One region of the Planococcus sp. 1R117A genome, then DNA from elsewhere that is predicted to be linked to it. Evidence: riboswitches for the same ligand, from Rfam matches in the RefSeq annotation. Region 1 holds a riboswitch; each other region holds the start of a gene.

The links. Region 1 has a riboswitch for S-adenosylmethionine ahead of ACSFXN_RS05195 (transporter substrate-binding domain-containing protein). Riboswitches for the same ligand answer to the same signal wherever they lie in the genome.
Region 2: linked by a shared signal. The riboswitch ahead of metK (methionine adenosyltransferase) and the one ahead of ACSFXN_RS05195 (transporter substrate-binding domain-containing protein) in region 1 are both predicted to bind S-adenosylmethionine.
Region 3: linked by a shared signal. The riboswitch ahead of ACSFXN_RS06985 (LLM class flavin-dependent oxidoreductase) and the one ahead of ACSFXN_RS05195 (transporter substrate-binding domain-containing protein) in region 1 are both predicted to bind S-adenosylmethionine.

Annotation. Positions count from the first base shown of each region.
Region 1 is NZ_JBPRLO010000001.1:1,101,633-1,105,920, reverse strand. Features, by position in the region: gene ACSFXN_RS05205 (DUF4317 domain-containing protein) at 1-858, shown strand, start outside; gene solA (N-methyl-L-tryptophan oxidase) at 1,072-2,211, opposite strand; SAM riboswitch class I at 2,554-2,658, shown strand; gene ACSFXN_RS05195 (transporter substrate-binding domain-containing protein) at 2,786-3,601, shown strand; gene ACSFXN_RS05190 (amino acid ABC transporter permease) at 3,623-4,288, shown strand, end outside.
Region 2 is NZ_JBPRLO010000002.1:848,468-852,755, forward strand. Features, by position in the region: gene ACSFXN_RS09605 (gamma carbonic anhydrase) at 46-579, shown strand; gene metK (methionine adenosyltransferase) at 632-1,843, opposite strand; SAM riboswitch class I at 2,041-2,153, opposite strand; gene pckA (phosphoenolpyruvate carboxykinase (ATP)) at 2,390-3,979, shown strand; gene ACSFXN_RS09620 (alpha/beta hydrolase family protein) at 4,153-4,288, opposite strand, start outside.
Region 3 is NZ_JBPRLO010000002.1:318,996-323,283, reverse strand. Features, by position in the region: gene nikD (nickel import ATP-binding protein NikD) at 1-19, shown strand, start outside; gene nikE (nickel import ATP-binding protein NikE) at 54-875, shown strand; gene ACSFXN_RS06990 (YkuS family protein) at 965-1,543, opposite strand; SAM riboswitch class I at 1,907-2,015, shown strand; gene ACSFXN_RS06985 (LLM class flavin-dependent oxidoreductase) at 2,209-3,594, shown strand; gene ACSFXN_RS06980 (hypothetical protein) at 3,783-4,217, shown strand.

The DNA of each region.
Region 1 (4,288 bases):
TTGAAGATGGTGGAAGAAAAACCGTATGAAAAAGATATGGTCATCACGTTTATTCGCGGAACGTATTTCAAAACGACGAAGCGCCAGGCAGATGAAACGGAAATCGACATGCGGGATGAAGTGTATACCACGCCGTTTATCCTCGGCAGCATGAACCAGACTGAACTGCCGAAAAGTTCACTGGTGTTTGACTTTGTCGAAAAAGAATTCAAGTCAAATGTGTTGGTCGATCCCGTCATTAAATTGGCTTCTCCAGTTGGCGGATTTTTGTTCCCGAGCTTCACGGACAATGCCGCGGACATTCATCACATCGTTTATGCTTCGGGCAAAGCGAACAAACCAGATTTCCAGTTTATCGAGAACGTCTTAAACGGCAATGAAATCATGACCGCCGAGGAAGACAAAGCGGTGTTTGAGGAAATCGTCAAAGCCGTAATCGGAGAAGAAGTAGATTCAAGAACCCTTGCCGGTCTCTATGATGAGATCAATCTCATGCTGGAAGTGGAAAAAGAAGCTGAGAATGAAGATGAGGAGCCGCCAGTTTTGGATACGGTAGAAGTGACACGTGTCTTGAAGGCGAGCGGCGTCAAAGATGTAAGTAGCGAAAAAGTGGAAAGGGCCTTCCAGCAAGTGGTGGAAGACAAAAACTACGAAATGAAAGCAAGCCACGTCGTGCCAAGCTATGCGTCCAAGTCGATCAAAATCAACACAAAAGTCGCGGAAATCAAAATCAGCCCGCAAGACTTACGATACGTCAAAGGCGTCAATTATAACGGCAAACGCTGCATCTTGATCGAAGTGGAAGAAGACACGATGATTGAAGGGTTTAAACTGCTTGAGGAAGAGCAGCTGGAGTAGCGATTTGAGCAATCCTTACCAGCTGAAATACACTGTTTTTAGGCTTTAAAATATCGTATATTTCCCGGGAAATAAAATGTTTACTGGTGAAGACAGTTGCAAATTCTCTTTAGGCTCTCTTCGTCCATCAAATTAAATCAGGAAAAAAAGCATCTCATAAGAGGTGCTTTTTTTTCTGTCTATATCCTTAAGTACTAGCTATAAGAAAACTCACTAATTGAATCGCTTGAGAGAGAAGATGGAAATATCAAAGGTGCTTTGGCCTTCCAACGCCATTTGGCTCAATACTTCTCCCATTACGCTGCCGAATTTAAAGCCATGCCCCGAAAAGCCGCAGGCAAAAATGACTTGCGGATGGTCTGGATGATAATCAACGATAAAATCATGGTCGCGCGAGTTTGTATACAGACAGGTTTTTCCTTGATTCAATGTGCCATTTGCTTGAGGCATATAGGTTTGAAGCATATGCCTTAAGTCGCCTTCATCACTTTCATACAGTCCGAAGTTCTGGGTATGCACGTCCGGGTCAATCAGCTGTCCGCCATCAGATTTGCCGATTTTAAGGCCGGCGCCGTTCAAATTAGGGAAACCATAAGCTTTTTTATCCCCGTCCTCGATAAAGAAGGCCGGAAAGTGGGCATCGCTGTACAGATCGGAAGGGGCATCAAACCAGCCGACGGCTTTGCGTGTCGGCTGAATCGGAAGGCTTAACTCCGGCAATAACTTTGCGGCCCAGGCACCGGCAGTGATGATCACTTTTTTTGCATAAAAGGCAGTATGGTCGGTCGAAATTTTTATCCCATTTGCATCATTCATGTCGATGTCCCGCACTGGTGTATTGGAGACAAGGTCCGCTCCGTTTTTAAGAGCGGTTTCCTTGTAAGCCCGGATGGCCGCCTCGCTGTAAATGATTCCCGATCCTGCTTCAAAGCACCCAATAAAGTGGTCCGGCACCGAAAAACCAGGCCACCTGCTTTGGATTTCCTGGCCGTTTAAGATTTCCAAAGGGAGATCATATTTCTGAGCAGCCGCGATTGTTTCTTGCAGAAAAGGCGAATCTTTCGGGCCAAGTCCAAGAACACCGGTTTTTTCAAAAATTTTGTAGCCTGTCTGCTGTTCGAGTTCCTCCCATAATCGCTGGGCACGCTTCACAAGCGTCACGTATTGTCTGCCTTCACCATAAGCATGCCGGATCAAGCGAGTGTCCCCGTGATGGCTTCCCTTAATGTGCGGCGGGTCGAAGGCATCAATTAGCAGGGTCTTTGCATTCTGTTTCGCCAAAAAGGCGCCAGCAGCCATTCCCATCGTTCCCGCACCTACGATGGCTACATCATATACAGGTTCTTTTGTCATTGCCAGTTCGCTCCGCTCTTCTTTAAATTTGGGCCATTGTTCAGAAAGTCAGGACAGCATAAAGTGAATTAGTAAAAAGGCATAAGAAGTATTATTAGATAGTATTTAAGATTCGAATTATTGTCAAATGGGTTGTTCAAACTTTGAAGTAGGGCAGAGGAAGCCCTCTTTGCAGAGATTTCAACCGCAACTGCAGCGCTGGCCAGTAAAATGAGCTCGTGTATTTCGATCATATTCTTTCTGTTTTCATAAAAAATAAGCGGTAAAAATTCGAAATAGAGAAAAATGTATTTGACAGAACGGGCAATGTAAAATACTATCTGTATTATGTAAAAATTAAATAACTTATCAAGAGAGACTGAGGGACAGGCCCGATGACGTCCAGCAACCATCATTTTTTATGAGAGGTGCTAATTCCTGCAGAGCGTTTGCTCTGAAAGATAAGATCTAGATTAAAACCTATTTCCTATCGGAATAGGTTTTTTGTGTTTTTTGGCCTCATTCATTCAAGCAGCGCAAAGCTTTGAGTATGAAAGAACTTTGCGACTCTCTTTACCAACAAAGGAGTTTTAACATGAAAAGAAAACAGTACATATCCCTTTCTCTGGTTTTATTGCTAGGCGCAGGCGGCATTCTAAGCGGATGTTCGTCAAAAGAAGCAGCAAGTGCTACAGGCGAGCAAGTGATTCTGGTCGGAACGCAAAACGATTATCCGCCTTTTGCTTTTGCGGATGAGAACAACGAACTGACCGGATACGATGTAGAAGTGGTCAAAGCGGTCGATGAGAAATTGGACGGCTACACGTTCGAATTCACCGCTGTTCCATGGGACAGCATGTTCCTGGCGCTGGAATCCAATAAAATTCAGGCCATCGCCGATCAAGTCGCGAAAACGCCGGAACGCCAGGAAAAGTATTTGTTCACCGATGAATCCTATTTTGCAGCGGAAACCGTTATTGCTGTGAAAGAAGGAAGGAAAGATATTCAAACCATTGAGGATTTAGAAGGCAAGAAAATCGGCGCTTTAGCTGGAGATTCTTACACGTTGTTGCTTGAGGAGTACAACAAAAAAGCGGCAAAAGCGATTGATTTGAAGTACAGCGAAAGCGGCAACCCTTCAGAAATTTTGCAGGATGTGCAAAACGGCCGGCTTGATGCTTATGTAAACGACCCGATCATGATTGATGCAGTCTTGGAGAAGAATGATTTGGACGTTGAAATTGTCGGCCAGCCTTTGGTTAATGATGATATGGGAATCGTATTGAAAAATGGGGAGCAGGGCGAAGAATTGAAGGCACTGATTGATCCTGTTTTGGAAGAACTCAAGCAAGATGGCACTTTAGCTGAACTGTCGAAAAAATGGACTGGCGGAGAGTACATCCCTGAATAGGTTTGTGGAGGGGAAGAGGCAATGGAGAATTTACTGGATATCAATTTTTTAATAGAAAGCTTTCCTGCAATTATTTCGCGGCTGCCCATCACCATAGGGATTGCGGTAGGTTCATTGATTTTAAGCTTGTTTATTGGCGTGGCCACCGCCCTCATCAAAATTTACCGGGTCCCGGTATTAAGGGTGATTTCATCCATTTACGTATCGTTTATCAGAGGGACCCCTTTATTGGTTCAGATCTATCTCGTATTTTATGGCATACCGAAAATTATTTATTACTTGCAGATTGAATACGGCTGGCTCCAATCGGCGGACGTCAACAGCATTCCACCCGAAGTTTATGCGCTATTGGCGTTTTCCGTAAATTTGGGAGCATACTTGTCCGAAACGATCCGTTCTGCTATTGAATCGGTTGATCGCGGGCAGTTTGAAGCTGCTAAATCGATAGGCATGAGCCCTGCACAGATGATGCTTAAAATCATCTTCCCGCAAGCTTTGACAGTAGCCATACCTAACCTTGGGAATATGTTTATCAGCACCATCAAAGATACCTCTCTTGTTTTCATTATTGGCGTTATAGACATTATGGGGCAAGCCAAAATTCTCGGTTCCCGCGGGTTAGCATTCTTTGAAGTGTATATCGCGGTATCGATTGTCTACTGGATTCTTTGTATAGCAGTAGAGCGA
Region 2 (4,288 bases), on a different contig from region 1:
TTGTTACGATTATAGATATCTTATCTTTTTTAACGGAGGTTTTCCATGATTTACCCATTCAACGGCAAGCACCCATCCATTCATCCATCCGTATTCATTGCGGACCATACAACAATCACCGGTGATGTGACAATTGGTGCTGAATCATCCGTCTGGTTCAATACCGTCATACGCGGTGACGTCTCTCCGACTATCATCGGAAACAAAACCAATATCCAGGATTTATGCATGCTTCACCAGAGTCCAGGGAAAACATTGATTCTTGAAGACAATGTTACGATTGGCCATCAAGTGACACTCCATAGCTGCATTATCCGAAAAGGCGCACTGATTGGCATGGGATCCATCATATTAGACGGCGCTGAAGTTGGAGAAGGCGCATTCATCGGAGCTGGAAGCCTCGTTCCGCCCGGCAAAGTTATTCCGCCCGGAATGCTGGCGCTTGGGCGTCCAGCGAAAGTGGTCCGTGAACTCCGGGATGATGATAAGCAAGATATGGAACGCATCGTCCGGGAGTATGCGGAAAAAGGTGCTTACTATAAATCATTGCAAAAAAATTATATCGAGCAAGAAAAATAACAACAAAAAAGACGATCAGGCATTTTTGCCTGATCGTCTTTTTTGTTGTTTTTTAAGCTTGTCCATTAAAGATGCCTGATTGTTCTCTAAGAACTTCCACTTTATCTGTACGTTCCCATGGAAGGTCGATATCGGTGCGTCCAAAATGTCCATATGCTGCTGTCTGTTTGTAGATCGGGCGTCGAAGGTCAAGCATTTTGATGATTCCAGCCGGGCGCAAATCGAAGTTTGCACGGACTAGATCGTCCAAAATTTCTTCGTCGACTTTGCCTGTTCCAAATGTATCAAAAGCGATTGATACTGGATGAGCTACGCCGATTGCGTAAGCCAATTGCACTTCGCAACGATCTGCCAAGCCTGCCGCTACGATGTTTTTCGCTACATAACGAGCTGCATAAGCCGCTGAACGGTCCACTTTCGTCGCGTCTTTTCCTGAGAATGCGCCGCCGCCATGGCGTGCAAAGCCGCCGTAAGTATCAACAATAATTTTGCGCCCTGTAAGGCCCGCATCTCCTTGTGGACCACCGATTACAAAACGGCCAGTCGGGTTAATGAAGTATTTTGTTTCATCATCCATCAAATGTTGAGGGACAACTTCATTGATGACATATTCTTTGATGTTGCGCTGTATTTGTTCAAGTGTCACTTCCGGGTGATGCTGTGTGGAAATAACGATGGTGTCCACGCGAAGCGGTTTATTGTTTTCATCGTATTCGATGGTAACTTGTGTTTTGCCATCGGGACGCAAGTATGGAAGTATTTCTTCTTTGCGCACTTGAGCCAATCGGCGTGCCAATTTATGGGCTAGAGAGATTGGTAGAGGCATTAATTCTTCCGTTTCGTTGCACGCGAATCCGAACATCAGACCTTGGTCTCCTGCTCCGATATCGTCTAATTCTTTATCAGTCATTTGGCCTTCACGCGATTCAAGCGCTACGTTTACTCCAGCAGCGATGTCCGGTGATTGCTCATCGATAGATGTCAGAACTGCACTTGTTTCTGAGTCAAAGCCATATTTAGCACGTGTATAACCGATTTCCCGTACTGTTTCACGTACAACTTTCGGGATATCAACGTAAGTGGAAGTCGTAATTTCCCCTGCAACAAGCACTAACCCTGTAGTTACAGTGGTTTCGCATGCAACACGTGCATTGGGATCTTCTGCTAAAATGGCATCCAGGATTGCATCTGAAATCTGGTCACAGATTTTATCCGGATGTCCTTCTGTTACTGATTCTGATGTGAATAATCGACGGTTTTTCAAAATGTGTTTCCTCCTTATATCCTGCGAGATTGCTCTCGAAATTGATACGGTACTCGTTTCCCATGTCAAGTCCGTTCCGTGAGGATTGAACTTCAAGCCGTTGTGGCCTTTGTACACGAGGATTAAGGGCAATTTCATAAAAAAATCCCATCCATCATTTGCATGTGGAAAGGAGAAATCATCATAAGCACCTTTCACTCTTATCGTCCAAGGTTGAGTTCCTTGCTTCAGGTTTGGCACCTTCTCTGCAATTTGCAGCAGGTTGCCGGGTTTCATAGGGCCTGTCCCCTCCACCAGCTCGGAATAAGAGTATCCGTTCAATTTTTCATCATACGGAAAGTATAATGTTATGTCAACGTTTTTCAATCAATCTTTCCACATTAAATCATTAATTGGTTATAATAGGTGATTCAAGATCATAAAATGTATTTTTTTCATTACAATCAGTTATTAGTATAGACTAATGGGCTCAATGTGTTATACTAATGTTCGAATATACATCCTCCCCATCACCATGGGAATAACCGAAAAGGAAGGTACATATAAATGAATCCAGTGAACTTCGCAAACAACTTAAAGGATCTTTTAAATGGCCAAAATGTGCACGTCCAGCTTTCAGTTCCGCAATTAGTGGAAGCGGCAACATCACGTGGGGAAGCCGTATTGACTCGAGAAGGCGCTGTAAAAGCTGAAACCGGCAAATATACAGGCCGCTCGCCTAAAGACAAGTATATAGTAGAAGAAGACATTTCAAAAGACAAAATTGATTGGGGCGCTGTCAACCGTCCGATTTCTTCTGAGGTTTTTGAAAACTTATATAACAAAGTAATCGAGCATTTGAAACAACAAGATGCATTATATGTTTTCAAAGGCTTTGCAGGAGCAGACCCAGAGTCTCGTTTGGCTATCCAGACGATCAATGAGTACGCTTGGCATAATCTGTTCGCCCACCAATTGTTCATCCGCCCGACTGCAGAAGAACTGGCGGCGCATGAAGCGGAATTCACCGTTGTCTACGCCCCGACATTCCAAGCGGATCCTGCAGTGGACGGCACTGATTCTGAAACGTTTATCATCGTTTCTATGGAGAAAAAAATCATTCTGATCGGCGGCACTGAATACGCCGGCGAAATGAAAAAATCCATCTTCTCCATCATGAACCACATCTTGCCTGAAAAAGGCATTCTTCCGATGCACTGTTCAGCTAACGTAGGCCAAGAGGGCGACGTAGCATTATTCTTCGGTTTATCCGGAACAGGAAAAACAACTTTATCTGCTGATGAAGACCGTAAATTGATCGGCGATGACGAGCACGGCTGGTCGGATAATGGCGTCTTCAATATTGAAGGCGGCTGCTATGCGAAAACCATCAATCTTACACGTGAGCACGAACCTCAAATCTATGACGCCATCCGTTTCGGTGCTGTTCTTGAAAACGTTGTCGTTGACGAAGATACACGCATCCCGGATTATCACGATGGATCATTGACTGAAAATACACGTGCCGCTTACCCGATCCAGGCAATTGATAATATTGTGGATCCTTCGGTAGCAGGGCACCCAAAAACAATCGTATTTTTGACAGCTGATGCTTTCGGCGTGTTGCCTCCAATCAGCAAATTGACGAAAGAACAAGCAATGTATCATTTCTTAAGCGGCTACACATCTAAACTGGCTGGAACAGAGCGCGGGGTTACTTCTCCTGAAGCGACATTCTCAACTTGCTTCGGATCACCTTTCCTTCCTTTGCATGCGACTGTGTACGCTGAAATGCTTGGACAAAAAATCGACGAGCATGGCGTTGATGTATTCCTTGTAAATACGGGCTGGACTGGCGGCGAGTACGGAGTCGGCAGCCGTATGAAATTGTCATACACACGCACAATGGTGCGTGCTGCAATCAAAGGCGAACTTCATGATATCGAAACTGATAAAGAAGAAATCTTTGGCCTGCAAATTCCAAAACAAATAACTGGCGTGCCTTCTGAAATCTTGAATCCGCGCAATGCATGGGCAGACAAAGAAGCTTACGACAAGAAAGCAAAAGAACTTTCTCAGGAATTCCAAGAAAACTTCAAAAAATTCGGCACCGTTTCAGCTGACATCAGCGTTCAAGGCGGACCGGCAAAAATCTAATAAGCAAGCTAAAAAGCTATCCTTTATGGATAGCTTTTTTCATTGAAAGTTCACAAATTTTATTTATCTACATATAAAACGATATTCAGTGAAATCTCTTACTCCTGTCTCTGCATTGTACTTGTATCGCTGCACTAGCTTCTTCGCAAAGGTAATGGCCGAACTTTCGGCCATTACCTTTCGTGCCTTCTCATCCATTCCGTCAACGCTTTTACGGTTTTGCGATTGGCTGCTGGCGGAAAGAAATGGGTATACTCCGGGAAATACCAAGTTTCGTGCTGTTGGCCGTTCAGCTTCAATGCTTCTTCC
Region 3 (4,288 bases), on a different contig from region 1:
GAAAAAACTGGTTATCTAGAATCGGCAGGCAACGAGCGGAAAGGCGGGAGTCTATGAGTTTACTGGAAGTCAAAAGCGTTACACATGCCTACGGCCCGAACCGTTCTTTTTGGCGCAAGGAAAGAGAATCACCGGTTCTTTCCGATGTGTCTCTTACTATCGAAGAAGGGACGTGTTTGGGGCTTCTTGGAACAAGTGGGGCAGGCAAGAGCACGTTAGGCAAAGTCATTCTGGGGATGGAGAAGCCGGAAGAAGGCAAAGTCATTTTCCAAGGCCAAGACATTTATACAATGGATTCCATTACCCGAAAACGTCTCAGAAGAAATCTTCAAGTGGTCTTTCAGGATAGTTATTCATCGGTGAATCCGCGCATGACGGCGGAAAAGATTATCGGGGAGCCCTTGGAAAATTACGAAAGGCTGTCGGCATCCGAGATGAAACGGACGATTGCGCATTTATTGGATATGGTAGGGCTGGATGCGGAAGATATGAAAAAATACCCCCGGCAGTTCAGCGGAGGGCAATTGCAGCGGATCAATATTGCCAGAGCGATCGCTTTAAAGCCGAAATTGATGGTCCTGGATGAATCCGTCAGCAGTCTCGATATGGTGAACCAAACAAATATCCTGAACTTGTTAAAGGAATTGAAATCGGTCTATGGCCTTTCTTATCTATTTATCACCCATGATATCAGAGCTGCCTATTCCATTTCGGATGCTTTAGCAGTCATGGAAAAAGGCAGGTTGATCGCAACCAGCCAAGACAAAAATGAAATTTTTTCTTCACAGCAACCTATTGTAAAGAAACTAGTCTCTTCTATTCTTTCGGAACATCCCCGCAACCGAACGATTGCTTCTGACAAAAGTTTTGTTTGATGCAGGATCAAGCAGGCAAGCTGCCATATATAAAAAGCCGAAGAATCCACTGGGAAGTGGGCGCTTCGGCTTTTTTTATCCTCGTTATTTTAATTCAATGATGAAGAATCTCTTGAAGTTTCAGTGCCTTGCGGGTCTTTAGACGAGCTGGAAACTTTCTCTTTCACTTGAGTCGTGGCTTCCGTGGCTTTTTCTTTAGCCTGGTTGGCCAAGTCAGTTGCTTTTTCTTTCACTTGGCTCAATTTTCCGCTTCCATCACCGCTCGAATTGCTGCTGGCTAATTTTTCTTTGACGGTAACTTGGAGTTCTTTGCCGCTTTTCGGTGCTAAAAGAAGGGCCACTACCGAGCCGATCGCTGCTCCGCTTAAGAGGCCTGCGAAAAACCCGCTGCCGGATTCACTTTTCGCTGCATCCGGCTGGCCTGGGATTTTCCCAGCGCGCTGCAAACGTTCTTCCACTTCGTCAACAATTTCGTTAACCGTGCTTCCGCTTACTTCCACTAAGGAGCCCTTGAAGCGAAGGTGGTCGTAGCTTTCAGAATTGCGGACGACCAGGACATCGTATTTGGCTGCTTTTTCTTTCTGGTCAAGCATGTCTGCCTGATATCCTCTTTTCCCTAATGCGAGTTGGATGTCTGTAAACGGATGTTCTACTGCGATTCTTGGCATATTATCAAACCTCTTTCTTTATTATCGTTATTCTAGTGTCTTTCCCTATCTGGTCCATTAGTTAAACATATGCACGATAACTTCTATGAAATTTTGTAAGAAAATAGAATGTATAGATGTGAGAACTAGAGAAGAACGCTAGAAAGCAGAGGACATTATTTGATGGCAGTAACCAAGAATCAAAAAAAAGCATCAGTTGTTTTTTTGAAGTGCAAAGGAATTTCATGGAGCTACCATCAAAATAAAGTTCTTCTTCATACAATTAATCCAAGTTAAACAATAAGACTTATAGGATAAATAAAATTTTCACAAATTACGTTGACTTTCCATTGATTTAATATTATGATTATTTTTAATTTAATAATCTTATCCAGAGAAGCCGAGGGACTGGCCCGTTGACGCTTCAGCAACCTCTGACATTTGTCAGAAAGGTGCTAAATCCAGCAAGAATTTTATTCTTGGGAGATAAGAGCGGGATTGTGTACATATACAGCCTTCTTTTCTCTTTTATCGAGAAAAGGAGGTTTTTTATTTTGTTCATTGTCCTCAAATTTAAATACGGCAAGTATATAAAGAAAAGGCAATAGTAAATCCTCAAATCAATCATTGTGTTAAAAAGGTTAGTTGAAACACCAAAAACGGTGCACACAAAGGAGCGGATTTTTATGACAAACAAACGGATTTATTTAAATGCATTTGATATGAACTGTGCAGGCCACCAATCACCTGGGCTCTGGACGCACCCCGAAGATCAATCGCATAAATACAAAGACAGCGAGTATTGGATCGAATTGGCGAAGCTATTGGAAAAAGGAAAGTTCGATGCCATCTTTATCGCGGATGTCCTCGGTACATATGATGTCTATAATGGCTCCAGAGATGCCGCCGTCCGGCAAGGGGCGCAGTCTCCTGTCAACGATCCGCTGCTGGTCGTGCCGCTTATGTCAGCAGTCACGAAACATTTGGGGTTCGGTGTCACAGCTTCCGTTACCCATGAACATCCATACACTTTTGCCCGCCGGATTTCTACGCTGGATCATTTAACAAAAGGCCGCATCGGCTGGAACATTGTGACTTCTTATCTCAAGAGCGCGGCTGTCAATATCGGGTTAGACGACCAGATCAAGCATGACGAGCGGTATGACATTGCCGAGGAGTATTTGGAAGTGTGCTATAAATTATGGGAATCCAGTTGGGAAGAAGATGCCGTGCTGCTGGATAAAGTGAATGGCATTTATACAGATCCTGAAAAAGTGCATGATATCCAGCATGAAGGGAAATATTATAAAGTGCCCGGTGCCCATTTAACGGAACCTTCCAGACAGCGGACACCTGTCCTTTACCAGGCTGGCGCTTCTAAAAAAGGTGTGGCTTTTGCCGGAAAACATGCTGAATGTGTCTTCATCGGTCCGCCGAATATTGAACTGGCCAAAAAAACGGTAGATAAAATACATGCGGAAGTTGAGAGTTCCGGGCGGAAGAAAGATGATGTGAAGATTCTTGCTTTGCTGACGCCGATTGTCGGCAAAACTGAAGAAGAAGCGATTGAAAAATACAATGACTATAAGAAGCATATCAGCCATGAAGGGGCTCTCGCCTTGTTCGGAGGTTGGACCGGCATTGATTTGTCCGGCTATGCACCGGATCAGCCGCTTGAATACATTGAAAATGATGCCATTCAGTCCGCTTTGGAAAACTTCACCAAAATCCTGCCGGGCAGAAAACCGACGGTCAATGACATTAAAGAATATGTCGGCATTGGCGGACTTGGGCCATTCACTGTCGGATCTCCAGAGCAGGTTGCCGATACGCTTGAAAAATGGGTAAATGAAACAGGCATCGATGGCTTCAATATCGCTTACGCTATCACACCTGGAACTTTTGAAGATTTCATTGAACTCGTTGTGCCGATTCTTCAAGAGCGGGGACTTGTGCAAAAAGAATACGAAGGAAATTCTTTGCGTGATGCTTTATTTGGAGAAGGCGCTCATTTATCGCCTGTCCATCCTGGAAAACAATATACACGTGTGCCAGTAACGGCAAACAATTAAAATTACTCGATCAGCAGGGAGGAGAAGTGCTTAAAAAAGCGCTTCTTCTTTCTTTTTTGATTGCAAACGACTTTTAAACAAGCTAACAGGAAATTATTTCAAGTTAATGAAACCATCTTTCTTTTCCCATCGTATATAAGCATACAATGAATAGTTCCCGTGCAATCCCTATGAAGGAGGAGATGGTTTTGAAACGATTTCTATATTATTTCGCCTGGACAATAGTTCTGGGATTTGTATTGTATTTTGGCATGCAGCTTCAAGAGCAGTTGAATGAGATGGCGCAACAAACATTTGAGCCAGCTGCGCTGAGAGTGTTTATTGCACTTTTCCCTGTAGCATTGGGGTTGCTGCTGCGTACTCCGAAATTTCTTCTTGAAGCGAAAGAGAACAAGTCTCGAAAGTTCGACTGGCCCATTTTTGCTGCAATTGGTTTGCCATCACTTTTTCTGGTATTGATGTCTTTTTTGCCTTTCATGCCGTTCATAATAGGATGGATTGCCATTCCGGAAATCATCTTAATAGGCGGAACGACTGTACCGACAGTTGCTGGACTGGTTTTTGGTTACGTATTGCTGGATAGTTTTAATAACAGAACTATGAAAGAAGCGACAAGAACTTGAGGGAAGGCTGATGTCGGCCTGGACACCGTCTTCTCTTTGGTTGGGGATTTTTAATGATTGAACCTAATTTG